Linked DNA regions of Halorhodospira halophila. The protein of the gene in region 1 interacts with the protein of each later gene in a pairwise test. Links are inferred from orthologs where the notes say so. Each region holds a gene or a part of one and is shown on either strand. Other genes may lie near its edges.

Region 1 (14,816 bases):
ATCCGGTACCTTGACCTGTTGCTCAGCCATGCCGTGCTCCAATCCTTGCCGAGTCCGCCGGCGCAGCACGCCGGCGCTGGTTTGCGCGGGGGCGGCCGGCGGCCGCCCCCGCCCGCTGGGCGCCCCTTACAGCACCAGCCGGCGCAGGTCGCCGAGGACCTGGCTCAGGTAGGTGGTGAACCGGGCGGCCATGGCGCCGTCAATGACGCGGTGGTCGTAGGAGAGCGACAACGGGAGCATCAGCCGCGGTTGGAAGGCCTGCCCATCCCACACCGGCCGGGTCTCCGACTTGGAGACGCCGAGGATCGCCACCTCCGGGGCGTTGACGATGGGCGTGAACGCCGTACCACCGATGCCACCGAGGCTCGAGATGGAGAAACAGCCTCCCTGCATGTCCGCCGGAGAGAGCTTGCCGTCGCGGGCCTTGGCCGAGAGGGCGCCGAGGTCCTCGGCGATCTGCAGCACACCTTTCTGATCGGCGTCGCGCAGGACCGGGACCACCAGCCCCTCGGGGGTGTCGACGGCCACGCCGATATGGCAGTAGTGCTTGATGATCAGCTCCTGCCCGTCCGCCGAGAGGCTGGCGTTGAAACGCGGGTACTCGGCGAGGGCCGCGGTGGCCGCCTTGACCAGGAAGGCCAGCGGGGTGAGCTTCACGCCCCGGGCCTCGGCCTCCTTCTTCAACGACTGGCGGAAGGCCTCCATCTCGGTGATGTCGGCTTCATCGAACTGTGTGACGTGGGGGACATTCAGCCAGCTGCGGTGCAGGTGCGGCCCCGAGAGCCGCTGGATGCGGGTCAGCGCCACCCGCTCCACCTCGCCGAAACGACTGAAGTCCTGCTCGGGGATCGGCGGGATCCCGACCCCTTCGGCGGCCGGGGCGCCGGCGGCGGCACCCGTTGGCGGGACCTCCTGGCCCTGCATCACGCGCTTGACGTAGGCCTCCACGTCCTCGCGCCGAATACGCCCCTTGCGTCCGCTGCCGCTGACGCGCCCGAGGTCGACGCCGAGCTCGCGGGCGTAGCGACGAACCGAAGGGCTGGCGTGGGCGGCGCGGTGGCCGTCGCGATCGATCGGCGGCTGCCCGCCGCTGGACGCGGCGGGCCCTGTGCCGCTGCCCGCCGGGGCGGGCGCAGGGGCCACCGGCGCCGATCCGCCGGCCGGCTTCTCGCTTCCGGACGATCCGGCCGTTTCCTCGGCCGGGGCGCCCTCAGCAGCCGGGGCCTCGGCCGGTGCCGCCGGCTCAGCCGGCCCGGATGCGGCATCGGCGGCGGCCGTGTCGACGGTGGCGATCACACTCCCCTCGGAGACCATATCACCGACGGCGATGTGCACCGCCCGGATCTCGCCCCCGACCTCCGCCGGCACCTCCATGCTCGCCTTGTCGGACTCGAGGGTAATCAGCGACTGCTCCGGCTCGATCCGGTCCCCGGGCGCGACCAGGACCTCGATCACCTCCACGGCCTCGAAGCCGCCGATATCCGGTACCTTGAGCTCCTGTTCCGCCACGGTCACACCTCCCACGGGTTCGGGGCATCCGCCGCCAGCTGGTACTTGCCGATGGCCTCGCTGACCTTCCCGGCCTCGATCTCGCCCTCATCGGCCAGGGCGTAGAGGGCTGCCGCGGCGATGTGGTAGCGATCCACCTCGAAGAAGCGCCGCAGCTTCTCGCGGGTATCCGAGCGGCCGAAGCCGTCGGTACCCAGGGACCAGAACTTGCGTCCGATGTAGGGACGGATCTGATCCGGGTAGGCGCGCATGTAGTCGGTGGCGGCAATGGCCGGGCCACTGTAGCCCTCCAGGCACGCCTGCAGGTACGACTGCCGACGCTCGGACTCCGGGTGGAGGCGGTTGCCCCGGGCGCAGGCCATGCCGTCGCGGGCCAGCTCGGTGAACGAGGGGCAGCTCCAGATATCGGCATGGACGCCGAAATCGCCAGCGAGCAGCTCCGCGGCGGCGATCACCTCGCGGAAGATGCTCCCCGAGCCCATCAGCTGCACCCGCGGCCCCTTCTTCTTGGGGCCGGCGCGGAAGAGGTACATGCCGCGGCGGATGCCCTCCTCGGCCCCCTCGGGCATCGCCGGATGGGTGTGGTTTTCGTTGTAGACGGTCAGGTAGTAGAAGCAGTTCTCCTGCTCGGCGTACATCCGGCGCAGCCCGTCCTGGACGATCACCGCCAGCTCGTAGTCGAAGGCCGGGTCGTAGGAGACGCAGTTGGGGATGGTCGAGGCGAGGACGTGGCTGTGGCCGTCCTGGTGCTGCAGCCCCTCGCCGTTGAGGGTGGTCCGGCCGGCGGTGCCACCAATCAGGAAGCCCCGGGCCTGGATATCCCCGGCGGCCCAGCACAGGTCCCCCACCCGCTGGAAGCCGAACATGGAGTAGAAGATGTAGAAGGGGATCATGTTGACGCCGTGGTTGGCGTAGGCCGTGGCCGCCGCCATCCACGAGGACATGGCACCGGCCTCATCCAGCCCCTCCTCGAGGATCTGCCCGGTCTGCGCCTCGCGGTAGGACATCAGCTGATCGGCGTCCTCGGGCTCGTAGAGCTGCCCCACGTTGGAGTAGATGCCGAGCTGACGGAACAGCCCCTCCATCCCGAAGGTGCGCGCCTCGTCGGGGATGATGGGCACCACCCGCTGGCCGATCTGCTTGTCGCGGGTGAGCACCGTCAGCGCGCGCACGAAGGCCATGGTGGTGGACAGCTCCCGCTCGCCGCTGTCCTTGAGCAGCGCGTCGAAGGCGGAGAGCTGCGGGACCTCGAGCGCCGGCGCCCGCTCGTAGCGCACCGGCATGTAGCCGCCCAGGGCCTGCCTACGCTCGTGGAGGTAGCGCATCTCCGGGGCGTCGTCATCGGGCTTGTAGAAGGGCGTCTCCTTGAGCTGCTCGTCGGGGATGGGGATCTCGTAGTGGTCGCGGAACCGGCGCAGGGCGTTCTCACCCATCTTCTTCTGCTGGTGGGTGATGTTCTGCCCCTCGCCGGCCTCGCCCATGCCGTAGCCCTTGACGGTCTTGGCCAGGATCACGGTCGGCTGCCCGGTATGGTTCACCGCGGCGTGGTAGGCCGCGTAGACCTTGTGCGGGTCGTGGCCACCGCGGTTGAGCCGGTAGATGTCGTAGTCGGACATGCCGGCGACCATCTTCTCCAGCTCCGGGTACTTGGCGAAGAAGTGCTTGCGGGTGTAATCACCGCCGCGCGCCTTGAAGGCCTGGTACTCGCCGTCGACGGCCTCCTCCATGCGCTGCTGCAGCAGCCCCTCGTGGTCAAGCTCGAGCAGCGGATCCCAGCGCGAGCCCCAGATCACCTTGATCACGTTCCAGCCGGCGCCGCGGAACTCGCCCTCGAGCTCCTGGATGATCTTGCCGTTGCCGCGCACCGGACCGTCGAGGCGCTGCAGGTTGCAGTTGACCACGAAGATCAGGTTGTCGAGCTGCTCGCGGGCGGCCAGGCCGATCGAGCCCATCGACTCCGGCTCGTCCATCTCGCCGTCGCCCATGAAGCACCAGACCTTGCGGTCTGCGGTGTCCTCGATCCCGCGGTGGTGCAGGTACTTCATCATGCGCGCCTGCTGCACCGCCTGGATCGGGCCGAGGCCCATGGAGACGGTGGGGAACTGCCAGAAGTTGGGCATCAGCCAAGGGTGGGGATAGGAGCTGATGCCGTCGCCGTCGACGTCCTGACGAAAACCGGCCAGCTGCTCGGCGCTGAGCCGCCCCTCGAGGAAGGCGCGGGCGTAGATCCCCGGCGCGGAGTGCCCCTGGAGGAAGACCAGATCGCCGTCCTGCTCCTCGTTGGGCGCCCGCCAGAAGTGGTTGAAGCCGACCTCGTAGAGGGTGCAGGCCGAGGCGTAGCTGGCGATGTGCCCGCCGATGCCGTCGTGCTCACGGTTGGCGGCAACCACCATGGCGATGGCGTTCCAGCGCACCAGCGCCCGGATACGCCACTCCAGGTGGTGATCGGTGTACTCCGGCGGGCGCACCTCGAGGTGCCGGGGGATGGTGTTGATGTAGCCGGTGGTGGCCTTGAAGGGCAGATGGCCGAGCCGGCGCCGGCCCTTGCTGACCAGGTGCTCGAGGATCTGCTGCGCCCGCTCGGGCCCCTCGTGCTCGATCACCGCATCCAGGGCGTCGAGCCACTCCTGGATCTCCTCCGGATCCGGATCGTCGCGCAACTCGGGTATCGATTTCATGGTCCACCTCCTGGTTAAGAGTCGCCGGGACCCACGGGGCGCGACACGGCGGGTGGCCGTCCCGCACCCGGCGGCCTTGTGGGCCCCCGGGGGATCCCCGCAGACGGGCGAGCTTTGTTGTTCTTGTCGTCGCTAGGTCACGGCTGCCTCTCCGCTCCCTCGGGCGGTTCCTCGAGCAGCTCGTCGAGCGAGGCGCTCTTGCGCGTCGACATCCCCGCGGTGACCGCAAAGCGCATGGCGTCCTCGACACTCATATCGACGGGCTCGACCACCGAGGCCGGAACCAGCAGCGTGTAGCCACCCACCTGGTAACTCATGGGGGTGTAGACGGCGATGGTGTGCTCGTCACCGAGCCCTTCGGCCACCCCCGCCCACTGCCTGCGCGTCACCACGCCGAGCACCCGGTAATCGCTACCGGGCAGCGGCACCGTGACCACCTGGTCGCCCAGCTCCTCGGCCCGGGAGACAAACCCGGTCAGGTCCTGCACCGCCCCGTAGATGGTCTTGACCACCGGCAGCTGCAGGAGGATCTGCTCGAACCACTCCCACAGGCGGCGCAGAAGGTAGAAGTTGAGGAGGACGCCGATGGCGAAGATGCCGGCCAGTGCCAGGGCCACGCCCAGGCCGGGGTGATACCAGGTCTCGGGGATGATCAGCTGCACGACGCTCCCGAGCGCCCGCTCGGCGGTCATGATCAGCCAGTAGAGAAGATAGAGGGTGACGACCGCCGGCAGAACCGCCAGCAGCCCCTTGAGGAAAATACCGCTAATCCTGCGCATGGTATTGCTCCCCGCTGGCTTGCCGGGGCGCCGTGGCGCCCCGGCAAGGCTCTGGGGACAGCTCCCGGTTCAGCTCACCTTGGGGGCGAGCTCGCCGGACTCGTAACGCTCGACCATGGTCTCTAGGGGGACCGGCTTGATCTTGGACGCCATCCCCGCCGAGCCGAAGGCCTCGTAGCGGGCCTTGCAGATCTCCTTCATAGCCTCGGTGGAGGCCTTCAGGAACTTGCGCGGGTCGAAGTTGGACGGGTTCTCGGCCAGGTGCTTGCGCACCGCGCCGGTGGAGGCCAGGCGCAGGTCGGTATCGATGTTGACCTTGCGCACCCCGTTGCGGATGCCCTCTTGGACCTCCTCGACCGGTACGCCGTAGGTCTCGGGGATCTCACCGCCGAACTGGTTGATCAGCTCCAGCCACTCCTGCGGCACCTGGGAGCTGCCGTGCATGACCAGGTGGGTGTCCGGCAGGCGCTGGTGGATCTCCTTGATCCGGCTGATGGCCAGGATGTCGCCCGTGGGCGGACGGGTGAACTTGTAGGCGCCGTGGCTGGTGCCGCAGGCGATGGCGAGGGCGTCGACATGGGTATCGCGGACGAACTGCGCCGCCTCCTCCGGGTCGGTGAGCAGTTTGTCCTTGTCCATCTTGCCCTCGGCCCCGACGCCGTCCTCCTTGCCGGCCTCACCGGTTTCGAGGGAGCCGAGCACGCCGATCTCGCCCTCGACCGAGACACCGCCGGCATGCGCCATCTCGGCAGCGCGGCGGGTCACTCCGGCGTTGTAGTCATAGTCGGCGGGGGTCTTGCCATCTTCCTTCAGCGAGCCGTCCATCATCACCGAGGTGAACCCGGACTGGATGGCGCGCATGCAGGCACCGGGGTTGGCACCGTGGTCCAGGTGGACCACCAGCGGGACGTCCGGATAGGACTCCACGGCGGCCTCCATCAGGTGCCGATAGAAGGGGACGCCGGCGTACTTGCGGGCCCCGGCGGACGCCTGGACGATAGCCGGGCTATCGCACTCCTTGGCCGCCTCCATGATGGCGTGGAGCTGCTCCATATTGTTGGCGTTGAACGCCGGCATGCCGTAGCCGTGCTCGGCTGCATGATCGAGCAGCTGTCGCAGGGTGATCATCGCCATAGTCTCGACTCCTCCGCTATCTGTGCATTCACTCTAGAGATAATCGTCCACGCAGACGATGCGCAACGTGTTCGTACCGCCCGCGGCACCGAGCTCCTCGCCGTGGGTGACCAGGACGTAGTCGCCCTGGTTGACCAGTCCCTGACGGGAGAGGCGCGCCAGTAGCCGGCTCTTGAGGGCGTTGAGGTCCTCCTGCTCGGCATCGAACTCCAGCGGATAGACGCCGCGGTAGAGGGTCACCCGCCCCCGGGTCTCCGGGTGGCGGGTCAGGACGTAGATCGGCAGCCCCGAGCTAATCCGCGACATCCACGAGGCCGTTCCCCCGGATTCGGTGATGGCGATCAGCGCCTTGATGGAGAAGTGGTTGGCGGCGTACATCGCCGCCATGGCCACCGTCTCGTCGACCTGTGTGAAGTGCTCGTCCAGCCGGTGGTGGGAAACCGTCACCGTGCGACTGCGCTCGGCCGCCCGACAGACCCGGTCCATGGCGGCCACCGTCTCGGCCGGGAACGAGCCGGTGGCGGTTTCGGCCGATAGCATCACGGCGTCGGTGCCGTCCCGCACGGCGTTGGCCACGTCGAAGACCTCGGCCCGCGTCGGGATGGGGTTGTCGATCATCGACTCCATCATCTGCGTCGCCGTGATGGCCACCCGGTTGCGAGCCCGGGCGGTCTGGATGAGCTGCTTCTGGACCTCGGGCAACGCAGCATCGCCGATCTCCACGCCGAGATCGCCGCGGGCGACCATGATGGCATCGGCGGCATCCATGATCTCCTCGGCGGCGTCCAGCGCTTCGGCGCGCTCGATCTTGGCCACGATCCCGGAGCGCCCACCGGCCTCGGTGAGCAGCCGCCGGGCCTCGTGGATGTCGTCAGCGCACCGCGGGAACGAGACCGCCACGTAATCGGCGGCCAACTCGGCGGCCGTAACGATATCGACCCGGTCCTTGTCGGTGAGCGCCGGTGCGGAGAGCCCGCCACCGCGGCGGTTGATGCCCTTGCGATCGCTGAGTTCACCGCCAACCTGCACGGTGGTGTGGACGGCGGTCCCCTCGATGCGCTCGACCCGGACCACCAGGCGGCCGTCGTCGAGCAGCAGTTCGTCGCCGGGATGCAGGTCATCCGGCAGGGCCCGGTAGGCGACCCCGACGCGGGTGTGGTCCCCAGCATCCGGATCCACGGCGGGATCGAGGATAAAGGGGTCGCCGCGGCGCAGCTGGATCGGGCCATTGCGAAAGCGCTCGATGCGGATCTTCGGCCCCTGCAGATCCACCAGCACCCCGACACGGCGACCATGGGCCTCGCCCCAGGCGCGCACGGCCTCGACCCGCTGGCGGTGGTCGCTGGCCTCGCCGTGGGAGAGGTTGATGCGCACCACATCCACCCCGGCGGCGAGGACGGCCTCCAGGCCCTCGGGCCGGTCCGTCGCCGGCCCGAGGGTCGCCAGGATCTTGGTTCTGCGGGGCATCACGCCACCGACTCCCTGACTGAGTACCGCGTCGATCACGAATGCGCCGCCGCGTGCTGCTCGAGGGCCGCAACACCGGGCAGCTCGCGACCCTCGAGGAACTCGAGGAAGGCGCCACCGCCGGTGGAGATGTAGGAGACCCGCTCGGTGATGCCGAACTGCTCCACGGCGGCCAGGGTGTCACCGCCGCCGGCGATCGAGAAGCCGTCACTGGCGGCAATGGCCTCGGCCAGTGCCTCGGTACCGCCGGCGAAGGGCGCCATCTCGAACACGCCCACCGGGCCGTTCCAGACCACCGTACCGGCATTGCGCAGCATGCCGTCGTAGCGGGCACGGGTCTTCGGCCCGACATCGAGGATCATCTCGTCGTCGGGCACGGCCTCCACCGGGTGGACGCTGGCCTCGGCGTCCGCGGAGAACTCCCTGGCGGTGATCACATCCTCGGGGATCGGGATCTCGCCACCCTTGGCGCGGGCCTCTTGCATCAGGCGCTTGGCGGTTTCGACGAAGTCAGCCTCATAGAGGGACTTGCCGACGGAGTATCCCGCCGCGGCAATGAAGGTGTTGGCGATCCCGCCGCCGACAATGAGCTGATCCACCTTGTGAGTGAGCGCCTCCAGCACCTGCACCTTACCGGAGACCTTGGAGCCGCCGACGATGGCGATCATCGGCCGGGCCGGGTTGTCCAGCGCCTTGCCCAGGGCCTCCAGCTCGGCGGCGAGCAGCGGACCGGCACACGCCTCGGGCGCGAAACGGGCCACGCCGTGGGTGGAGGCCTGGGCACGGTGCGCGGTGCCGAAGGCATCCATGACGAAGACATCGCACAGTGCCGCCATGCGTCGGGCCAGATCCTCGTCGTCCTTGGTCTCGCCGGGCTGAAAGCGCACGTTCTCCGCCAGCGCGACGCCGCCCTCGGCAACGTCGACGCCATCGAGCCATTCACGCACCACCGGCACCTCGCAACCCAGGATCTCGCCCAGGCGGCGGGCCACCGGAGCCATCGAGGCCTCGGCGTCGTATTCGCCCTCCTTGGGCCGCCCGAGGTGGGACATCACCAGCACCCGGCCACCGGCCTGCATGGCCTGGCGGATGCTCTCGGCGGCAGCGCGCACGCGGGTATCGTCGGCGACCTGGCCCTCCTTGATCGGGACGTTCAGGTCCTCGCGGATGAGCACCCGCTTGCCCGCCAGGTCGAGATCGGTCATGCGCTTCGCTTTCACGGCCACTCTCCTCTAGTCGATTCTGGTTCTGCGCCCGCGGGCGGGGGCCCTCAGCCGAGGACCCGCCGGCCCGCATCAGCCACGCTGTCCGCGGTCAGGCCGAAGTGCTCGTAGAGTTCCGGCCCCGGCGCCGATTCGCCGAAGGTGTCGAGGCCGACTACGAGGCCGCACTGACCGACCCAGCCCTGCCACAGGCCGGTGGCACCGGCCTCGACGGCCACCCGCGGTACATCACCGGGCAGCACCTGCTGACGGTAGGCCTCGTCCTGCGCGCAGAACGCCTCGACACAGGGCATGGAGACCACGCGAACGCTGCGCCCCTCGCCCTCGAGACGGTCCCGGGCCGCCATGGCCAGATCCACCTCGGAGCCGGTGGCCAGGATGACCAGCTCGGGCTTGCCGGAGCCGGCCTCCTTGAGGACATAGCCACCGCGGGCGATGGACCGGGCTTGGTCGCCGCTGCGCTGCTGCGGCTCCATGCCCTGGCGCGACAGTGCCAGCACGCTCGGTCCGTCCTCGCGGGCGATGGCCGCCGCCCAGGCCGCTGCAGTCTCCTGGGCGTCACACGGACGCCAAACGTGCAGGTTGGGGATCAGGCGCAGACTGGCCAGCTGCTCGACAGGCTGGTGCGTGGGTCCGTCCTCGCCGAGGCCGATGGAGTCGTGGGTGTAGACCATCACCACCCGCTGCTTCATCAGCGCCGCCATACGCACGGCGTTGCGGGCGTAGTCGGAGAAGATCAGGAAGGTGCCGCCGTAGGGGATGAACCCGCCGTGCAGGGCGATGCCGTTCATGATAGCGGTCATCCCGAACTCGCGCACGCCGTAAAAGACGTAGTTGCCGTCGGGCTGCTCCTGGCTGACCGTCGAGCAACCGTCCCACCAGGTGTTGTTCGAGCCTGTCAGGTCGGCGGAACCGCCGAGCAGCTCGGGCAGTTGCGGCCCGAAGTGACCGAGCACCGCCTGGGAAGACTTGCGGGTGGCGTCCTTCTTGCCGCCGGCGAACTTCTCCAGGCCCTCGGCAACCAGCTCCTGCCAGTTGCCCGGCAACTCACCGCGCATCCGCCGCTCCAGCTCGTCGGCCAGCTCGGGGTGTTCCTTGCGGTACGCCTCGAGGCGCTCGCCCCACTCCTGGAGCAGCTGCTCGCCACCAGCACGCGCATCCCACGCCTTGTAATGGGCTTCGGGGATCTCGAACGGGCCGTGCTCCCAGCCCAGCTGCTTGCGGCAGGCGGCGATCTCCTCTTCGCCCAAGGGGGCACCGTGCACGCCAGCGGTGCCGCACTGATTGGGCGCACCGAAGCCGATCACCGTCTTGCAGTCGATCAGCGTCGGGCGGCTGGTATCGGCGCGCGCCTGCTCGATGGCCTGCCGCACGGCCTCGCCGTCGTGACCATCCACCGGGCCGATCACCTGCCAGCCGTAAGCCTCGAAACGCTTGCGGACATCCTCCGTGTACCAGCCCTCGACGTTGCCGTCGATGGAGATGCTGTTGTCGTCGTAGAAGGCAATCAGCTTGCCCAGCCCCAGGGTGCCGGCCAGCGAGCACGCCTCATGGGAGACCCCCTCCATCAGGCAGCCGTCGCCCATGAAGACGTAGGTGTAGTGATCGATGATCTCGTGGCCCGGGCGGTTGAAGCGCGCCGCCAGCATCCGCTCGGCCAGCGCCAGGCCAACGCTGTTCGCCAGCCCCTGGCCCAGCGGCCCGGTGGTGGTCTCCACGCCCGGCGTGTAGCCGTACTCCGGGTGCCCCGGGGTCCGGGAGTGCAGCTGGCGGAAGTTCTTGAGGTCGTCGGTGGTGAGGTCGTAGCCGGTCAGATGGAGCAGCGCATACTGCAGCATCGACCCGTGACCATTGGAGAGGACGAAACGATCGCGGTCGAACCAGCCCGGCCGCTGGGGCGCATGGCGCATGTAGTCCCGCCACAGCACCTCGGCGATGTCCGCCATACCCATCGGTGCCCCCGGGTGGCCGGAGTTGGCCTTTTGGACAGCGTCCATGGCCAGGGCGCGAATGCCGTTGGCGAGCTCTCGTCGGCTCAGTTCGGTCGACGCCATGTTCTACCTCCCTCAATGGAATATTGTTCTGTTGCGGCTCGGGTCGAGCATGCCGCCATACTGCCCCGAAACTTTACGGATCGCGAACGATCAGCAAAAGCAAACCGTCCTGATCGTCCGAATAAGCGGCTACCGGGTCAGCTGGGCGAACACCGCCGGCAGGCGCTCCGGCAGGCGCTCCACGTGCTCGACCACCGAGTAGCCGCTGGCCCCGAAGATCCGTGACACGTAGGCGTCCGCGTCCCGATCCAGGGTCAGGCAGTAGCTGGTCACTCCTCGGGCGGACAGCTCCTCGGCAGCCTTGCGGGCGTCGTGGCGCAGGTACTGCGGATCCCGCACGTCGACGTCGTGCGGCTCTCCGTCGGTGACGATCAATAACAGCTTGCGCCGCTGCGGTTGACGCACCAAGTGGGCCCCGGCGTGGCGCATTGCCGCGCCCATGCGGGTCGAGTACTGCCCGCGCATCCCAGCCAGGCGGGACTTCGCTTCCTCGCTCCACGGCTGATGGAAGTCCTTGAACCGGTAGTACTGGACGTCGTGCCGACCGTCCGAGGAGAAGCCGTGGACGGCGAAGGGGTCACCGATGCCGTTGATGGCCCAGCCGAGCAGCGAGGTGGCCTCGCGGGTCAGCTCGATGACGGTCTTCTCGCTGCCGCCCATAGCGTCGTTGGTGGACTCGGAGAGATCGAGCAGAAGCAGCACCGACAGATCCCGGGTCTTACGGATGTAGCGGGTGTTGATGCGCGGATCGGGGCTCATGCCCAGGCGCAGGTCGACCATGGAGCGCACGGCGGCGTCGATATCCAGCTCGTCGCCGTCCTCCTGTCGGCGCTCGCGGATCACCCCCTGGGGCTGCAAGGCGTCGACGAGGTAGCGCAGGCGGCTGGCCACCGGCCGGTAGTCCTTGAGGACCTGGTCCATGACCTCGGGGTCGCCGCGTTTCGGACGGCGCTCGACCACCGTGACCCAGTCGGGGCGATTGAGCTGGACCTGGTAATCCCACTCCGGGTAATGGAACGGCGGGCTGGCCGGCTCCACCCCTTCCATCTCGTTGTAGCTGACCCCGAAGTCCTCGTAGGGGAAGAGCTCCGTCCCGAGGACCCAGACCTCCTGCGCGTCGTCGCCGGCGAGTTCGCAGTCAACCTCGTTGACGAACTCCATCAGGTTGACCTGGCGGCGCACCTGCCGGTGGCTGGCCGGGATGTACTCCGCCTCGAGCCACTCCTCCTCATCGCTGGCGAAGAGGTAGCGGTTGTCGTCGCGGTAAGGGACGGCCATCCGCTGCAGGACGCGGGCCGATGGCATGGGGTAGCGCTGCGCCAGGCTATTGTGCAGCTCCATGCCCAGCTCCCACGACAGCCCCACGTCCCGGGGGCGATCGGCGAAGTGGTAGTGGAAGATCTCGCGCACCTGCTGGACCCAGGGGTCGTCGTCGGCGTACTCCGGGTCAAGCAGGGCGTGGGCAGCCCGCTCCAGGCGCTCGACCACCGGATCCAGCTCCGCCTCGCGCTCGGCGGCCCGGGCCCGGTGGAAAGGCAGCCACAGCCGCTGCAGCCCCGGAAACTCGTCGATGGCCAGCGCCTCGACCCGGGCGTCCTCGATCAGGCCGATGACGGCCATCTGCGCCGGATTGAGCATCTCGGGCGAGAGCGGCTCGATGGTATGGACCAGGTGCGCGGCCGCGTGGGCGGCCGCGGCCCGATAGAGGTCCTTGCCCGGCAGCCCGTGGTAGTCGTCGTAAGCGTCGGGCAGATGGATCACCCGCTGCTCGATGAACGGCTTGTACCCCTCGCGGGTCTCGAAGTCCCCGGAGGTCGGCCGCATGAAGAAGTCCCGGGCCCAGAGCGCACGCAGGTAGAAGTTGAGCTTGCGCTGGTTATCCACCAGCAGCGTGCCGCGGCGCTCCTGCTGGAGCATCGCCTGACTGTCGGCACTCTGCAGGCCGAAGTAGGCGCGCTGCTGCTCGAAATCGCGGGCGTGGGCCTGGGCGCCCCACAGCGCCCAGCGCCGGAACCCGCCCAGGGTGAGCTTGGAGAAGAGCTCGTCGAGGTTCTCGAGCATCGGCCGCAGGCCGCGCGGAGCCTTGGCCGAAAGCTGGTGGACGAGGTTCAGGAACTGGCGCAGCAGCTCCGGATCGCCGAGCCGTCGCGCGGCAGTGGGTAAGCCGGCCAGCAGCAGGGCAATCACCTGGCCGCTGACCATCGAGGAGAGCTTCATGGCGGCAGTGACCACCTCGGTGAGCACGTCCTCGCCCACTTCCTTGGCCACCGCAGGCATCGCCTCCAGGTAGCAGATGACCAAGTCGGCGCCGCGGCCCAGCTCGGCCAGGGCCCGGGCCCCTTCCAGGTAGTTGTGCAGCCCCCGTGGCGACATCACCCGCGACGCCTCGGCGAAGCTCGCCTCCAGCGTCTCGGCGATCCGCGGATCCGCCGCCACCAGGGTCTCACGGTAGTCCTCGAGGCGCACCGTCATCGCAATCCCCCGCACTGCCCCCGGGTGATCACCCGGTCGTTCAGAAGTAGGTCGCCACCGCCTGATCCAGCGTCTCGCGCATGTCCGGATCGTCGGTCAGGGGGCGCACCAGCGACATGGTGCAGGCTGAGCGCGGCTCGATGCCCTTGGCGATCAGGTTGCCGGCGTAGACCAGCAGACGCGTGGAGATCCCTTCATCCAGCCCGTGACCTTTGAGGTTGCGGGCGCGGTGGGCGATCTGCACCAGCTTGTCGGCGATATCGCTGTCGACGCCGGTCTCGTGGGCGACGATCTCCGCCTCGGCCGCGGCCTCCGGGTAGTCGAAGTCGAGGGCGCCGAAACGCTGCTTGGTGGACTGCTTGAGGTCCTTCATCAGCGACTGATAGCCGGGGTTGTAGGAGATCACCAGGTGGAAGTCCGGGTGGGCGTGCACCAGCTCGCCCTTCTTCTCGAGCGGCAGGGTGCGCCGGTGGTCGGTCAGGGGGTGGATCACCACGGTGGTGTCCTGACGCGCCTCGACCACCTCGTCGAGGTAGCAGATGGCGCCGATCCGCGCCGCGGTGGTCAGCGGCCCGTCCTGCCAGCGGGTGCCATTGGCGTCGAGCAGGTAGCGGCCCACCAGGTCGGCGGCGGTCATATCCTCGTTGCAGGCCACCGTAACCAGGGGACGCTGCAGCTGCCAGGCCATGTACTCGACGAAACGAGACTTGCCGCAGCCGGTCGGCCCCTTGAGCATCACCGGCATGCGGGCCTGGTAGGCGGCCTGGTAGAGATCGACCTCGTCACTGACCGGCCGGTAGTACGGCGCTTCAGTGACGCGATACTGGTCCACATCGTGCTCGGTCATCGGCCCCTCCGCTCGGGTACTGGCTTTTCGAATGGCGACGGGGGCGATCCCGGCCACCATTCGAAAAGCAGCGGTGCGGTCCCGGCGACCACCGCCCGGCGCGGGCGGCGATCGCCGGGCACACCTCGGCCACTAGGCGTCGATGGGACCCCGATAGATCACCATCGCGGTGCCCTGCGTCTGCCGGTAGTTGTCGTAGCCAATCAGGCGCACGTGGTGCTCCGGGTGCTCCTTGTGGCACGCCTCGGCCTCTTTGAGGATGGCGTCCACGTCGGTCTCGCCGAACATCGGCAGCTTCCACATGTACCAGTAGTGGTCGAAGGCGTTCTCCGGCTCGGTGTGCTCGATGGCCGGGTTCCAGCCCTGGTCGACGATGTACTGGACCTGCTTGCGGACGTCCGCGTCGCTCATCTCCGGCAGGTAGGAGAAGGTCTCGAAGCGACGGCTGTTCGGATCGGACAGCTTGGACTTGTAATCCTGGATCTCACTCATTGCTCAGTCTCCTTCCCCTTTACCGGTGCGCCGTGTCCAGCTTGTCCACGGTGTCGAACTCGAACTTGATCTCCTTCCACGTCTCCATGGCGGCCTTCAGCTCGGGGCTGCTCTTGGCGGCCTCGGTGAGGATCTCCTTGCCCTCCTTCTCGAGCTCGCGG
Region 2 (14,553 bases), on another replicon or contig:
CGGCCAGCTGTGCCGGCGCAGCGCCCCCAGCGCCGGGCCGGTGAAGCCGCGCACCGGGCTGAGGTAGGCGCTGCGAAAGCGCTCCAGGAAGACGTGGGCCAGGCGCTCGATGTCGTCGCCCCGTTCGCGCAGGGGCGGGATGTCGATGCGCAGCACGTTGAGCCGGTAGTAAAGATCCTCGCGAAAACGCCCGGCCTCCACGGCGGCGGCCAGGTCCACGTGGGTGGCGGCGACGACGCGCACGTCCAGCGGCACGCGCTCGGTGCCCCCGACCCGGGTCACTGCCCGCTCCTCGAGCACACGCAGCAGATTGACCTGGTGCTCCAGGGTCAGCTCGCCGACCTCATCGAGGAGGATGGTGCCGCCCTGGGCCCGCTCCAGGTGCCCGCAGCGGCGCTGCTGTGCCCCGGTGAACGCGCCGCGCTCATGGCCGAAGAGTTCCGACTGGACCAGATTGGTTGGGATGGCGCCGCAGTTGACCGCCACGAAGGGGCCGGCGGCACGGGATGAGGCGTGGTGGATGGCCTGGGCGGCCAGCTCCTTGCCCGAGCCGCTCTCGCCGTGGATGAGCACCGTGGCCGGGCAGCGCGCCACCTTGGCCAGGTCCCGGCGCAAAGCCTGGATGCCGGGGCTGTCGCCGAGGATGCCGCCGGTATCGGCGGTCAGCTCCGCCTGACGAGCCCGGGTGTGGCGGCGCAGTTGCCCCATGCCGGCGGCGTGGCCGAGAACGGCCGCAAGCCGGTCGGGGTCCGCGGGGAGGGTGTGGAAGTCGAAGAAGGCGGTGGCCAGCAGGTCTTCCAGCGCATCGTGGCTCTGCCCGTCGGGCGGATCGCAGAGGGCGATCCACTCCACGCCGCTGCCTCCGGCGAGAAAGCGCTGGCAGGCGTCGATATTGTCGGCGACCACCCGCATCAGCCCCACCGGCGGGTGGTCGGCGGTGAGCAGCCGCTCGATGGTTGCCCAGTCCTCGACACGGGTCAGGGACCAGCCCGGCGGCTCGGCGCTCGGGCGCACGGGTTGGGCGGGGGTGCCGGGGGTGACGCTCAGGACGCTGCGCAGACCCGCGGCGGCGCGGGCGAGGGTCGGTGCTCCCATGCGGTTGTCTCTCCTGGCAGGTGGTTCAGGATGGACACACCGCGAAGCAGAATCCGTGCCATCGAGCCAGGTATTTGATCAGAGAGGTTTTTTATAGAGGGGGCAGCCGCTTCGGCGATGCGGTGTTAAGACCGCCGACAGCGCCCGGGTTGCATCATCCCAAGGAACCGGCCGGAAAACCGGCCAGAAAACCGGCCAATCCTATGCTGTCGTTTTTCTAAAACGCTGATAATGTGGGTCTTATGGACAAAGGAGAGGCGGACAAGGAAGCGGCCATCAAGGCGGCAGAAGATCGCGGCGAACCGGGCCAAAAGCAGCCGCGCACCGCTCTACCTCGCTTTTCCGGTGCGGCTGGCGCCGCGGCTCATGCCAGGGCTTTTCCCGGAGATGCCGTACGAGGCAGGAGAATAGGAGTTTGGGGAGGGATGGTGGAGCCGAGGGGAGTCGAACCCCTGACCTCGACAATGCGAATGTCGCGCTCTCCCAACTGAGCTACGGCCCCATCGATCAGTTGCGCACTTTACCATGCGCTGGCGCGGCACAAAACCCCCGGGCGGCCCCTTGCAACCGGCCGGCGGCCCTTGGAAACTCCCCGGCATGGATACCCTGACGCTGCCCCGCCCCGACGACTGGCACCTGCATCTGCGTGACGGTGCCCTCATGCAGGCCGTGGCCCCCCAGGCCGCGGCGGTCTTCTCGCGCGCGATCATCATGCCCAACCTGCAGCCGCCGGTGACCACGGTGGAGCAGGCGGCGGCCTATCGGCAGCGCATCCTCGGTGCGCTGCCGGCGGGCGCGACCTTCGAGCCGCTGATGACGCTCTATCTCACCGACAACACCCTGCCCGAGGAGATCGCCCGGGCGTCGGCCAGCGGCTTCGTGCACGCCGTCAAGCTCTACCCGGCCGGAGCCACCACGCACTCCGATGCCGGCGTTACCGATCTGCTGCTCTGCTACGACGCCCTGGCGGCCATGGAGGAGCACGGGCTGCCGCTGCTTATCCACGGCGAGCGGACCGGGCCGGAGCTGGATATCTTCGAGCGCGAGACCGCCTTCATCGATGATGTCCTGCAGCCTCTGCTCGATCGCCACCCGCGGCTGAAGGTGGTCCTCGAGCACGTGACCACCGCCGAGGGCGCCGAGCTGGTCACCGGCGACGATCCCCGCCTGGCCGGGACCTTTACGCCGCAGCACCTGCTCTACAACCGCAATGACCTGCTCGTCGGCGGGCTCAAGCCGCACTACTACTGCATGCCGATCCTCAAGCGCGAGGCCGACCGCGAGGCGCTGCTCGAGGCGGCCACCTCGGGGCATCCACGGGTCTTTCTGGGCACCGACTCCGCCCCCCATCCGCAGGGCGCGAAGGAGTCGGCCTGCGGCTGTGCCGGCTGCTACACCGCGCCCATCGCGCTGTCGCTTTACGCGGAGGCCTTCGAGGCGGCCGGGGCGCTGGAGCGGCTGGCGGACTTTGCCGGGCGCAACGGCCCGGCCTTCTACGGATTGCCGGTCAACCAGGAGACGGTGACCCTGGAGCGGGCCCCGCTGGAGGTGCCGCAAAGCTACCCCGGCGGCGACGAGCCGGTGGTGCCGCTGCGCGCCGGCGAGACCCTGACCTGGCGCCTGCGCCAACCCTAGGGTGGGTGGGATGAGCCTGCCCGGGACCCGTTTTACGATGCCCGCCAGGCGGTGGCCGAGTTCGGTCGGCGCCGCGGACCTGCCGCAGAGGATGGAGACACCATGAGCGACGAGACGGTTCAGCAGACCATTGCCCGTCAGGTGACGGAGAACCCGATCCTGCTGTACATGAAGGGCAGCCCGGATCAGCCCATGTGCGGCTTCTCGCAGCGGGCGGCCCAGGCGCTGGCCGGCTGCGGGCGGGAGTTCGCCTACGTGGACGTGCTCCAGGATGAGCGCATCCGTCAGGGCATCAAGGACTACGGCGACTGGCCGACCATCCCGCAGCTCTACATCGACGGGGAGCTGGTCGGCGGCTGTGACATCATCATGGAGATGTTCGACTCCGGCGAGCTCCAGCAGATGGTCGAGGCCGCCGGGGCCGGCGCCAGCGGCTGACGGCGGCGGCTTGCTCGCGGGCACGGGGCGCCGTAGCATGCGGCACCTTCACCCAGTTACGGCAGCCCCATGAGCGAGCACAACGCCCCGCAGACGTCGTCGGACGACCCAAGGCGTATCCAGAGCACCGAGATCCCGCCGCTGCGTACCCGCTTCCGGGCCTTCCTGCCGGTGGTGGTGGACGTGGAGACGGGCGGGCTGCAGGCGGAGACCGATGCGCTGCTGCAGATCGCCGCGGTGATCCTGCGTGCCGATGAGCAGAGCGGCCGGCTCTATCCGGCGGAGACGCACACCTGCCACGTCCAGCCGTTCGAGGGCGCGCGCATCGACCCCAAGGCGCTGGAGCTCAACGGCATCGACCCGGAGCATCCGCTGCGCATGGCGGTGCCCGAGCGGGATGCCCTGGGCAAGGTGTTCAACCCGGTTCGCCAGGAGCTGCGCAACACCGGCTGCAACCGGGCGGTGCTGGTCGGCCACAACGCCTTCTTCGACCTGGCCTTCCTCAATGCCGCGGTGACGCGGACCAACTTCAAGCGCAACCCCTTTCATCCCTTCTCGAGCTTCGATACCGCCACCCTGGGCGGGCTCGCCTACGGGCAGACGGTGCTGGCCAAGGCGGTGAAGGCGGCGGGGATCGAGTGGGACGCCAAGGAGGCCCACTCGGCCATCTACGACGCCGAGAAGACCGCCGAACTCTTCTGCGCCATCGTCAACCGCTGGGACGAGCACTGCGGTCGGCCATCGAGCTTCTAAGTCCCCTCGGCGGTCCCGACACCTCCGGACCGTGAATCCAAGGGGTTGCGGTGCTTGCGCCGGTTTCAGCCGGCGGTTAATTTAGGCGTTTTTGCCCGGCTCCCGGAGTCGGTTGCCGCGTGTATGAGACCGCCCATGGAAGCCCTGATCCCGACCTACAATCGCCTGCCCGTTGCCTTCGCCCGGGGTGAGGGGGCGTGGCTCTACGACGAGCAGGGCCACGCCTACCTCGATGGGGTGGCCGGCATCGCCGTTTGCGGGCTGGGCCACAGCCATCCGGCCATCGCCCGTGTGGTGGCCGAGCAGGCGCAGACCCTGGTGCACACCTCGAACCTCTACCGGGTGCCGCTGCAGGAGCGCCTGGCCGAGCGCCTGTGCGCCGCCGCCGGGATGAGCGCGGCGTTCTTCTGCAACTCCGGCGCGGAGGCCAACGAGGCGGCCATCAAGCTCGCCCGCCGCCACGCGGCCGCGCTGGGGGTGGGGGCACCGCAGATCGTGGTCGCCGACGGCGCCTTCCACGGGCGGACCCTGGGGGCGCTGGCGGCCACCGGCAATCCCGCCGCCCACGAGGGCTTCGCGCCGCTGCCCGAGGGGTTCCGGCGCGTGCCCTACGGCGACGCCGACGCCGTGGCGGCCATCGACGACGACGCCGTGTGTGCCGTGCTGGTGGAGCCGATCCAGGGCGAGGGCGGGGTGCGGATCCCGCCGGCGGATTACCTGGCGCGGCTGCGGCGGATCTGCGACGAGCGCGGCTGGCTGCTGATGCTCGATGAAGTGCAGACGGGCATGGGGCGCACCGGGACGCTGTTCGCCTTCGAGCAGGCCGGCATCCGTCCGGATGTGCTGATCCTGGCCAAGGCCCTGGGCAACGGGCTGCCCATCGGCGCCTGCCTGGCCGCGGCCGGGTGCGCCGGGACCCTTGGCCCGGGCAGCCACGGCACCACCTACGGTGGCAATCCGCTGGCCGCCCGTGCGGCGCTGGCGGTGCTCGACACCCTTGAGCGCGAGGACGTGCCGGCGGCGGCCGAGCGCGCCGGCGAGGCGCTGCGCGCCCGCCTGTCCGAGAAGCTGGCCGGGGTGGAGGGGGTCCGCGAGATCCGCGGTCGCGGCCTGATGACCGGCATCGAGCTTGCCGGCGATGCCAGTGCGCTGCCGCGCCGGGCCCTCGACGCGGGGCTGCTGATCAACGTCACCGCCGGCAACGTGGTCCGTCTGGTGCCGCCGCTGATCCTGGACGACGACGAGATCGGCCAGCTCGCCGACGGCGTCGCCGACCTGGTGCGCCGCCACCTGGCCGGCGCCTGACCTGAACCGAACCACGGAGGGCGTCTTTGATGCGCCACTTCCTCACCCTGCGTGACTGCTCCGCCGATGAGATCCACCAGCTGCTGCGCCGGGCCACGGAGCTGCGCGACATGCACCGCGCCGGGCAGCTGCACCAGCCCCTGCAGGGCCGCGTGCTGGGGATGGTCTTCGAGAAGTCTTCCACCCGCACGCGGGTCTCCTTCGAGGCGGGCATGGCCCAGCTCGGCGGCCACGCGCTGTTCCTGTCGCCGCGGGATACCCAACTCGGCCGCGGCGAGCCGGTGGAGGACACGGCGCGGGTGATCTCGCGCATGGTCGATGCGGTGATGATCCGCACCTTCGGCCACGATATGCTGGAGCGCTTCGCCGCGTACTCGGCCGCGCCGGTGATCAACGGCCTCTCGGATCTGTGCCACCCGTGCCAGCTGCTCGCCGACCTGCAGACCTTCACCGAGCACCGCGGGCCGATCACCGATCGGCGCGTGGCGTGGATCGGCGACGGCAACAACATGTGCCACAGTTGGATCGAGGCCGCCGGACTGCTCAGCTTCGACCTGCATATCGCCGCGCCGCCCGGCTACCGCCCGGAAGCGGATATCCTGGCGCTCGGCGGCGAGCGGGTGCAGCTCTTCGACGACGCCTACGCCGCCGCCGAGGGGGCCGATCTGGTGACCACCGATGTCTGGGCGAGCATGGGCCAGGAGAGCGAGCAGGCCGCCCGCGAGGAGGCCTTCCGCGGCTTCTGCGTGACCGAGTCGCTGATGGAGTGCGCCGGCCCCGAGGCGCTGTTCATGCACTGCCTGCCCGCGCACCGCGGCGAGGAGGTGGAGGCCGCCGTGCTCGAGGGGTCGCAGAGCGTCGTCTGGGACGAAGCCGAGAACCGCCTCCACGCGCAGAAGGCGCTGCTGGAATTCCTGATGCTGCCGCCTGAAAACGGTCCGCTGCACCCTGCAGACTGAACCCTGAACGCCAACCACTGAATACTGCCCAGGAGCCTCCCATGTCGGACGTCAAGAAGGTCGTACTTGCCTACTCCGGCGGTCTCGATACCTCCGTGATCCTCAAGTGGCTCGAGGAGACCTACGGCTGCGAGGTGGTGACGTTCACCGCCGACCTCGGCCAGGGCGAGGAGCTCGAGCCCGCCCGGCGCAAGGCGGAGGCGTTCGGGATCCGCGAGATCTACGTCGACGATCTGCGCGAGGAGTTCGCCCGCGATTTCGTCTTCCCGATGTTCCGCGCCAACGCCGTCTACGAGGGCGAGTACCTGCTCGGCACCTCCATTGCCCGGCCGCTGATCGCCAAGCGGCAGGTAGAGATCGCCCGTGAGACCGGTGCGGACGCCGTCGCCCACGGCGCCACCGGCAAGGGCAACGACCAGGTCCGCTTCGAGCTCGGCTACTACGGTCTGGAGCCGGGGATCAAGGTCATCGCGCCGTGGCGTGAGTGGGATCTCAACTCCCGCGAGCGGCTGTTGCAGTACGCCGAGCGCCACGGCATCGACATCGAGGGCAAGCGCGAGGAGGGCGGCGCGCCGTACTCCATGGACGCCAACCTGCTGCACATCTCCTACGAGGGCGGGGTCCTGGAGGACACCTGGACCGAGGCCGAGGAGCGCATGTGGCTGTGGACCACCGCCCCGGAAGCGGCGCCGGATGAGCCGCAGTACGTGGACATCGAGTTCGCCGGCGGCGATCCGGTGGCCATCGACGGCGAGCGCCTCTCGCCGGCGGCGCTGCTCGGCCGGCTCAATGACCTCGGCGCCCGCCACGGCATCGGCCGGATCGACATCGTCGAGAACCGTTACGTGGGCATGAAATCCCGCGGCTGCTACGAGACCCCGGGCGGGACCATCCTCCTGCGCGCCCACCGCGCCATGGAGTCGATCACCCTCGATCGCGACGCCGCCCACCTCAAGGACGAGCTGATGCCGCGCTACGCCGAGCTGGTCTACAACGGCTACTGGTTCGCCCCGGAGCGCGAGGCGCTGCAGGCGATGATCGATCAGACCCAGCAGGTGGTCGAGGGCACCGTGCGCCTGAAGCTCTACAAGGGCAATGTCGTCGTCGTCGGCCGCCAGTCGCCAAAGAGCCTCTTCGACGCGTCGGTGGCCACCTTCGAGGACGACGCCGGGGCCTACGACCAGAAGGACGCCGAGGGCTTCATCCGCCTCAACGCCCTGCGTCTGCGCCTCGGCGCCAAACGCCGCGGCTGACCCCGGTCGGGCAGGGCAGTCGCTGCCGGTGGGCCGCCGGCGGCGGTGCCCGCTGCCTGGCGGGGCGGCGCGTGAGGGAATCGACCGGGGCGCATCGGCGCCCCGGCCCTCAGGTCCGCTCCGGGGCCTTCTCCGGGAAGCTGCACAGATCGGCGATAACGCACGCCCCGCAGCGGGGGCGGCGAGCGGTGCAGGTGTAGCGCCCGTGCAGGATCAGCCAGTGGTGGGCGTGGAGCCGGAACGGCTCCGGCGTCACCGCCTCCAGCCCTTCCTCCACCTCGCGCACGTTCTTCCCCGGCGCCAGCCCGGTGCGGTTGGCGACGCGGAAGATGTGCGTATCCACGGCGATGGTCGGCTCGCCGAAGGCGACGTTGAGGATGACGTTGGCCGTCTTGCGCCCGACGCCGGGTAGCGCCTCGAGGGCGGCGCGCTCGCGGGGGACCGCGCCGCCGTGGTGCTCGATCAGCTGCCGGCTGGCGGCGATGATGTTGCGCGCCTTGTTGTTGTAGAGGCCGATATGCTGGATGTACGGCTTGAGCCCGTCCTCGCCCAGCTCCAGCATCGCCTGGGGGGTGTTGGCCACCGGGAAGAGGGCCCGGGTGGCGCGGTTGACGCTCTCATCGGTGCTCTGCGCCGAGAGCGAGACCGCCACCAGCAGCTCGAAGGGGGTCTCGTAGAGCAGCTCCGTCTGCGGCTCGGGCAGCGCCTCGCTCAGCCGCCGGTAAAGCTCGTAGCGCTGCTCAGCGTCCATGGCGGTCGTCGATGCGGTTCTTGATCGCCAGCAGCAGGGCCAGGCCGATGAACGCCCCGGGCGGCAGGATGGCGAGCAGGAAGACGTCGCCGTCGACCAGTTCCACCGTCCAGCCGGCGGCGGCCGGGCCGAAGAGCTGCTCGGCGCCGTCGAGCAGGGTGCCGCGGCCGATGAGCTCGCGCAGGGCGCCGAGGACGATCAGCACGGCGGCGAAGCCGGTGCCGGTCGCGATCCCATCCAGCGCCGCCGGGCCCACCGGCTGCCGCGAGGCGAACGCCTCGGCGCGGGCGAGGATGGCGCAGTTGGTGACGATCAGCGGCAGGAACAGCCCCAGGGTGCGGTAGAGGTCGTGGAGCCACGCCGCCACCACCAGCTCGACGATGGTGACGAAGGCGGCGATGACCAGGATGAACACCGGGATGCGCACATCCTGCGGAACGATGTTGCGGATCAGCGAGACCACCACGCTCGAGGCGGTGACCACCAGCAGCGTGGCGATGCCCAGGCCCAGCCCGGCCACGGCGGTGGTGGTCACCGCCAGCAGCGGGCAGAGGCCAAGGAGCTGGACCAGGGCGGCGTTGTTGCCCCACAGGCCGTCGCGGAAGATGCTGCGGGTCGTCGGTGTCTCGCTCATCCGGTGGGCCCCTCGTCGCTGTGGCCGTCGGCTTCGGGGTCGATGGCGGTGGCGTCCTCGGCGTGGGCTTCACCGCGGTAGGCCTCCGGTTCGGCGGCGTGGTCGATCAGCACCGCGCGCACGGCGTCGATCACCGCCCGGGCGGTGATGGTCGCCCCGGTGATGCCGTCGAACGCCCCGCCGTCCTGGCGCACGCGCCAGTCCGCCTCCGGCGGCTCGCCCAGGGCCCGGTTGTCGAAGCCGTGGATCCAGTCGCTGCGTGCCGTCTCGATGGCGTCCCCAAGCCCCGGTGTCTCGCGGTGGGCCACGGTGCGCACGCCGATGATCTCGCCGTCGGCGTCGATGCCCACAAGCAGGCGGATGGTGCCGGCGTAGCCCTCCGGCGTTTCCACCTCGACCGCCGCGCCCAGGTACGTGTCGTCGGCGTAGGCGGGGTAGATGCGCAGCGGCGTGGCGTGATCCAGCGGGTTGGGGCGCTCGTAGACCTGCTCTTCCGGGGCGTTGTCGTGGCCGTCGGGCAGCACCGCGGCCAGGCGATCGAGCACCACCTGGCGCTCGGCGGTGGCGATCTGCTCGCGGGTCTGCTCGTGGACCAGTGCCACCGCAGCCAGACCGATGCCCACGAACAGGGCCAGGATGCCCCCGGCGCGCAGGCTCACCGGTAGCGTCATGCCGCCTCCCCAGCGCTGCGGCGTACCACGTAGTCGAGCAGCGGTGCGGTGGCGTTGAGCATCAGCACGGCGAAGGCGAAGCCGTCCGGATGACCGCCGAGCTCACGGATGACCAACGCCACCACGCCGATCAGCGCCGCGTAGATCAGCCGCGCCGTGGGCTCGCGCGGGGCGCTGACCGGGTCCGTGGCGATGAAAAAGGCCACCAGCAGCGTCGCCCCGGAGAGCAGATGGAAGAGCACCGGGGCGCCGTCGCCGAGCTGCAGGAGCGCGGCGGTGGCAGCGGTGCCGGCAAGCACGCCCAGCGGCAGGCGCCAGTCGATGATGCGCAGCGTTAGCAGGAAGGCGCCGCCGAGCAGGAAGGCGCCGCCGAGCCACAGCCAGGCCCCGGCGGCCTGGGTCTGCCCGAGCAGCCCGCCGTCGCCGGGCAGGGCGGCAAAGCCCTCGGTGGCCAGCCGGTCCAGCGGCGTGGCGTGGGTCATGGCGTCGGTGATCGGCGCCAGGGCGCCGGTAAGGAAGTACTGCAGGGCCTCTGCGGCGGGGATCGCCGCGCCCAGGCCGGGCTCCGGCGCCGGCCACAGGCTCACCGCCTGCGGGAAGGCGAGGACCACCGCCAGGTAGCCGACCATGGCCGGGTTGAAGATGTTCTGGCCCAGTCCGCCGTAGACCTGTTTGCCCAGCAGCACCGCCAGGGCGCCGGCCAGCGCCGGGATCCAGAAGGGCAGCAGCGGCGGCAGGGCGATGCCGATGATCAGCGCCGCCAGCGGCGTGCTGCCGTCGGCCAGCGCCGGACCCACCGGGCGGCCACGCAGGCGCAATACCAGAGCCTCGGCGGCCACACCGGCGGTGAGTGCCGCGCCGATGTTCAGCAGGACACCGACGCCGAAGAGCCAGACCAGCACGCCGGCCCCCGGCAACAGGGCGAGCAGGACCAGCCCCATGATCCTGGGCGTTGTGGGTGCCGCCAAGCTCAACCCTCCGTGGTCTCGCCCGAGCGGTTCTGTTCGGCCTTGGCGGCCATGGCTTCACGCTTGCGCCGGCGCGCCTCTTCCTTCTCGCGCTGGCGGCGTGCCTCGCGGGCCTGTCGGGCCTCGTGGCGCTGCCGGGCCCGTTCGGCCTGCTCCCGCTCGCGCATGCGGGAGCGGGCAACGTCCCGGGCGTGCCCGGTGATCGCCGCCAGGGGGATGGAGCTGGGGCAGACCAACTCGCAGCTCGAGCAGCCGGTGCAGCGCATGGGGTCGATGTCGATGTGCTCGGCGGCCTCGCCGACGCCGACACCGGCGCGGATGCGTCGGGCCATCTCGAACGGTTGCAGGCCTTCGGGGCAGACCTCGGCGCAGCGTCCACAGCTGATGCACGGCTGCTCGAACAGCGGCGCCTCGTCGGCGGACTCGACCACGACGCCGTTCATGCCGTGGGTCAGCGGCACCTGCCGGTCGGTGACCGGGGTGCCCATGATGCCGCCGCCGACGATGGTCCGGCAGCCGGGTGTGCCGGCCCGGCCGATCAGGGCGGCCAGCGGCGTGCCCACCCGGACCCAGTAATTGCCCGGCTCGGCGATGCCGCCGCCGGTGACGGTCACCAGCCGCTCCACCGACGGCTCGCCCTGGTGGACGGCGCGGTGGATGGCGTCGAGGGTGGAGACGTTCTGGCAGACCACCCCCACCGCCGGCGGCCGGGCGCCGGGGGGCACGGTGCGTCCGGTGGCGGGGTAGACGATGTGGCGCTCGTTGCCGGCCGGGTAGTCGCCGCCGACGCGCACCACCTGGATGTCCGCCTCGGCGGTTTCGATGGCCGCCTCGGCCGCCGCGGCGGCTTCCGGGGCCGAGTTCTTCACCGCGACGAGGATGCGCTCGGCGCCGCAGGCCCGGGCGGCGATGCGGGCGCCGTCGATGATCGCCTCGGCGCGCATGCGCAGCAGCGTCTCATCGCAGGTGAGGTAGGTGTCGCACTCGACCCCGTTGACCACCAGGGTATCGACGCCGCTGCGCGCGGCGTCGGCGAGTTTCAGTGCCGAGGGGAAGGCTGCCCCGCCCATGCCGCGCACGCCGGCATCGGCGATGCGTCGCAGCAGGACCTCCGGCTCCGCCTGCAGCGGGTCCTCGATGGTCGCCATGGCCGTCTCGCGGCAGTCGGCGCCGTCGGCCTCAAGGATCAGGCACGGCGCGGTACCACCGGCCGGGTGGACGATGGGCCGGCGCTCGATGGCGCTGACCACGCCGGAAGTGGGCGCGTGCAGCGGCACGCCGCTGTGCCCCTCGGTGATCCGCGTGCCACGGCGGACGTGCTCACCCACGGCCACGGTGGCCGGCACCTCGGCGCCGGTGTGATCGAGCAGCGGCAGCACCAGCTGGGCCGGCAGCGCCAGGCTGCCCAGTGGGCCGTTGCGCGAGCGGTCCTTGGCGCCCGCCACGGCGACGCCCCGGCGCCGTGGCTGCACCTCTTGGTGGCGCAGCGGGCCGGGGCGCTGCTCGGGCCGGGCGGTGGTCGACTGCGGCGTCGGCAGCGGCCGGATGCGGGCGTTCAGTGGCGGTTCCACCGGCTGCATGGTGATGCAGTCCATGGGGCAGGCCTCGACGCACAGCCGGCAGCCGGTGCATTCGTCGGCGAGGACGGTGTGCACCTGGCGCTGGGCGCCGACGATGGCGTCTACCGGGCAGGCCGGCAGGCAGCGGGTGCAGCCGATGCACTGGCTCTCGTCGATGAAGGCCACCGCCGGCCCGGTGTTGTCCTCGGCCACCGGCTCGGGGTCGACCTGCAGGAGATCGGCGATGGCCCTTGCCGTGGCGTTGCCGCCGGGCGTGCACAGGTTGGTGGCGGCCTCGCCGGCGGCCACGGCCTCGGCGTAGGGCCGGCAGCCCGGATAACCGCACTGGCCGCACTGGGTCTGCGGCAGCAGCTCGTCGATGTGCCCGACCACCGGGTCGCGCTGCGCGGCCAGGCGGCGCCCGGCGGCGCCGAGACCGACACCGCAGAGACCGGCGATGGCTGTGAGGGTCAGGACCGCGCTGAACATACGATACAGGGTAACATGATCGGTGGTGGCCTCACGTCGTCGGACCCGGCAGCAGGTTCAGTCGGGTCATGCGCAGGGATTCGTCCTGGGGGCGGGGCTGTTCCCGCTCCTCGGCCGCCTCGAGGACCTCGGGGGCGGCGTAGATGGTGGCCTCGGCGCGCAGCGCCAGGGCGATGGCGTCGCTGGAGCGGCTGTCGATGTAGCGCACCGCATCGCCGTCCTCCGGCTTGAGGGCCAGGGCGGCGACGTAGGCGCCGTTGACGATGGCGTCGATGTAGACCGCCTCGAGGCTGTAGCCGGTGGCGCGCAGCACGCTGCCGAACAGATCGTGGGTCATCGGCCGCGGCGGCTCGACGCCGTGCAGGGCGTCGTGGATGGCCTGCGCCTCGGCCGGGCCGATGAAGATCGGCACCACCCGCTCGCTGTCCGGCTCGCCGAGCAGGACCACCGGCGCCGGCGCGCCGCCCTCCTCCAGGGCCAGGGTGGTGACCTCGACGGCCACCATGTCCTCGGGTTCGACAGCCAGTTCGCGCTCCTCGGCCTGGGCCAGGCCGGCGAAGCCCATGAAGCCCATGGAGAGGATGCCGGCGCTGACCAGGGCGATCGGCGCGCCGCGGAAGGCGCGCGGCACTTCGGCGCTCTCCAGGCGCTCACGCAGGGCGGCGAAGATCACCAGCACCAGCCCGAAGCCGGCCGCCGCCGCGGCGCCGTAGACCGCCGAGGCGATGAGGTCGTGGTCACCGCGCAGGTTGAGCAGGGCGACGCCGAGCACCGCGCAGTTGGTGGTGATCAGCGGCAGGTAAAGGCCGAGCACCTGCTGCAGCATGGGGCTGGTGAAGCGCACGGCCATCTCGGTCAGCTGCACGGCGATGGCGATGATCAGGATGAAGGTCGGCGTGCGCAGGTACTCGGCATCGAGCGGCACCAGGATGTACGTGAAGGCCAGGTAGCTCAGCACCGAGGCGAGGGTCAGCACGAAGGCGGTGGCCGCCGCCATGCCCGCGGCGGTCTCCACCTTGCGCGAGACGCCCAGAAACGGGCACAGCCCGAGGAACTGGGTGAGCACGAAGTTGTTGACCAGCACGGCCGCCACGGCCAATAACAGGAGATCCATCGCCATCCCCGTGTTGGAAATCGGTGGCTTGATCCGTTACGAACAGGGTGAACTTAACACCCCAACCTTATTGTCCACTACTTGATGAACAACCCACAGGTGGAAAGCCTTATGACGGTAGCACACGGAATGCAGCATCGACGTACGCCGCTGGTTCTGGGGGCCGTGCTGGCAATGGCCCTGATCGCTCTGGTGAGCACGCCGGCGCTGGCCGACGATCTGGAGCACCTCCAGCCGGACGAGCGCAATACGGTGGAGATCTTCCAGCGCTACGGGCCTTCGGTGGTGGCCATCGAGGTGGAGGTCCGGGGTGAGCGCGTGGATCCCTTCGAGCGTATTCCGGAGGGGATGATCCCGCCGCAGTTCCGCGAGTTCTTCGAGCGCGATCGTCCGCGCGGCGAGGCGCCCCGGCGCCAGGGGGCGGGCAGTGGCTTCCTGATCGATAGCGACGGCCATATCGTCACCAACTACCACGTCATCCGCAACGCCCTGGAGGAGGAGGGCGTGGAGCTGCGCGAGGGCGCATCGGTGAAGCTCAGCTTTGCTGAGCACGACGCCGTACCGGCCCGGGTGGTCGGCGCCAACGCCCTCTACGACCTGGCCCTGCTCAAGCCCGAGGATCCGGGGGCCGTCCCGGAGGACGCCGAGCCGCTGACCCTGGCCGATTCCGATCAGGCGCTGGTCGGGCAGAAGACCATTGCCATCGGCAATCCCTTCGGGCTCAGCTCGACGGTAACCACGGGGATCGTCTCAGGCGTCGGCCGGGACCTGCCGGGGATCGGGCAGATCGAGATCCCCATGATTCAGACGGACGCCGCGATCAACCCCGGCAACTCCGGCGGGCCGCTGCTCAACTCCGCCGGCGAGGTGATCGGCGTGAACACGGCCATCGTCCCCGGCGGCGGCGGGCTGACCGGCCGTGGCGGTTC

Evidence for each region.
Region 2: the proteins of aceE (region 1) and nth interact in binary tests that used the Escherichia coli proteins (3 or more experiments, as listed by UniProt). The link is inferred for Halorhodospira halophila from one-to-one orthologs.

What each region holds. Positions count from the first base shown.
Region 1 is NZ_NHSN01000017.1:19,863-34,678, forward strand. The notes cover bases 1,312-4,574. They hold aceE (pyruvate dehydrogenase (acetyl-transferring), homodimeric type), read right to left. Parts: upstream 4,188-4,574; coding sequence 1,512-4,187; downstream 1,312-1,511. Other genes in these bases: aceF (dihydrolipoyllysine-residue acetyltransferase), read right to left, coding at 1,312-1,509; CCR79_RS06075 (DUF502 domain-containing protein), read right to left, coding at 4,325-4,574. Also shown: lpdA (dihydrolipoyl dehydrogenase), read right to left, coding at 1-30; more of aceF, read right to left, coding at 127-1,311; more of CCR79_RS06075, read right to left, coding at 4,575-4,966; fba (class II fructose-bisphosphate aldolase), read right to left, coding at 5,036-6,100; pyk (pyruvate kinase), read right to left, coding at 6,134-7,567; CCR79_RS06090 (phosphoglycerate kinase), read right to left, coding at 7,603-8,787; tkt (transketolase), read right to left, coding at 8,838-10,844; CCR79_RS06100 (nitric oxide reductase activation protein NorD), read right to left, coding at 10,974-13,316; CCR79_RS06105 (CbbQ/NirQ/NorQ/GpvN family protein), read right to left, coding at 13,357-14,163; CCR79_RS06110 (ribulose bisphosphate carboxylase small subunit), read right to left, coding at 14,296-14,655; CCR79_RS06115 (form I ribulose bisphosphate carboxylase large subunit), read right to left, coding at 14,675-14,816. UniProt on the Escherichia coli protein: Component of the pyruvate dehydrogenase (PDH) complex, that catalyzes the overall conversion of pyruvate to acetyl-CoA and CO(2).
Region 2 is NZ_NHSN01000013.1:40,707-55,259, reverse strand. What follows is about bases 6,369-9,368. They hold nth (endonuclease III), read right to left. Parts: upstream 8,190-9,368; coding sequence 7,548-8,189; downstream 6,369-7,547. Other genes in these bases: CCR79_RS04060 (RnfABCDGE type electron transport complex subunit G), read right to left, coding at 8,820-9,368; CCR79_RS04065 (electron transport complex subunit E), read right to left, coding at 8,179-8,823; CCR79_RS04075 (argininosuccinate synthase), read left to right, coding at 6,369-7,438. Also shown: CCR79_RS04110 (sigma-54 dependent transcriptional regulator), read right to left, coding at 1-1,095; pyrC (dihydroorotase), read left to right, coding at 1,693-2,730; grxD (Grx4 family monothiol glutaredoxin), read left to right, coding at 2,833-3,168; rnt (ribonuclease T), read left to right, coding at 3,238-3,921; CCR79_RS04085 (aspartate aminotransferase family protein), read left to right, coding at 4,057-5,226; argF (ornithine carbamoyltransferase), read left to right, coding at 5,256-6,185; more of CCR79_RS04075, read left to right, coding at 6,227-6,368; more of CCR79_RS04060, read right to left, coding at 9,369-9,494; CCR79_RS04055 (RnfABCDGE type electron transport complex subunit D), read right to left, coding at 9,491-10,462; electron transport complex subunit RsxC, read right to left, coding at 10,465-12,510; CCR79_RS13625 (bifunctional nuclease family protein), read right to left, coding at 12,542-13,015; CCR79_RS04040 (S1C family serine protease), read left to right, coding at 13,754-14,553. UniProt on the Escherichia coli protein: DNA repair enzyme that has both DNA N-glycosylase activity and AP-lyase activity. The DNA N-glycosylase activity releases various damaged pyrimidines from DNA by cleaving the N-glycosidic bond, leaving an AP (apurinic/apyrimidinic) site.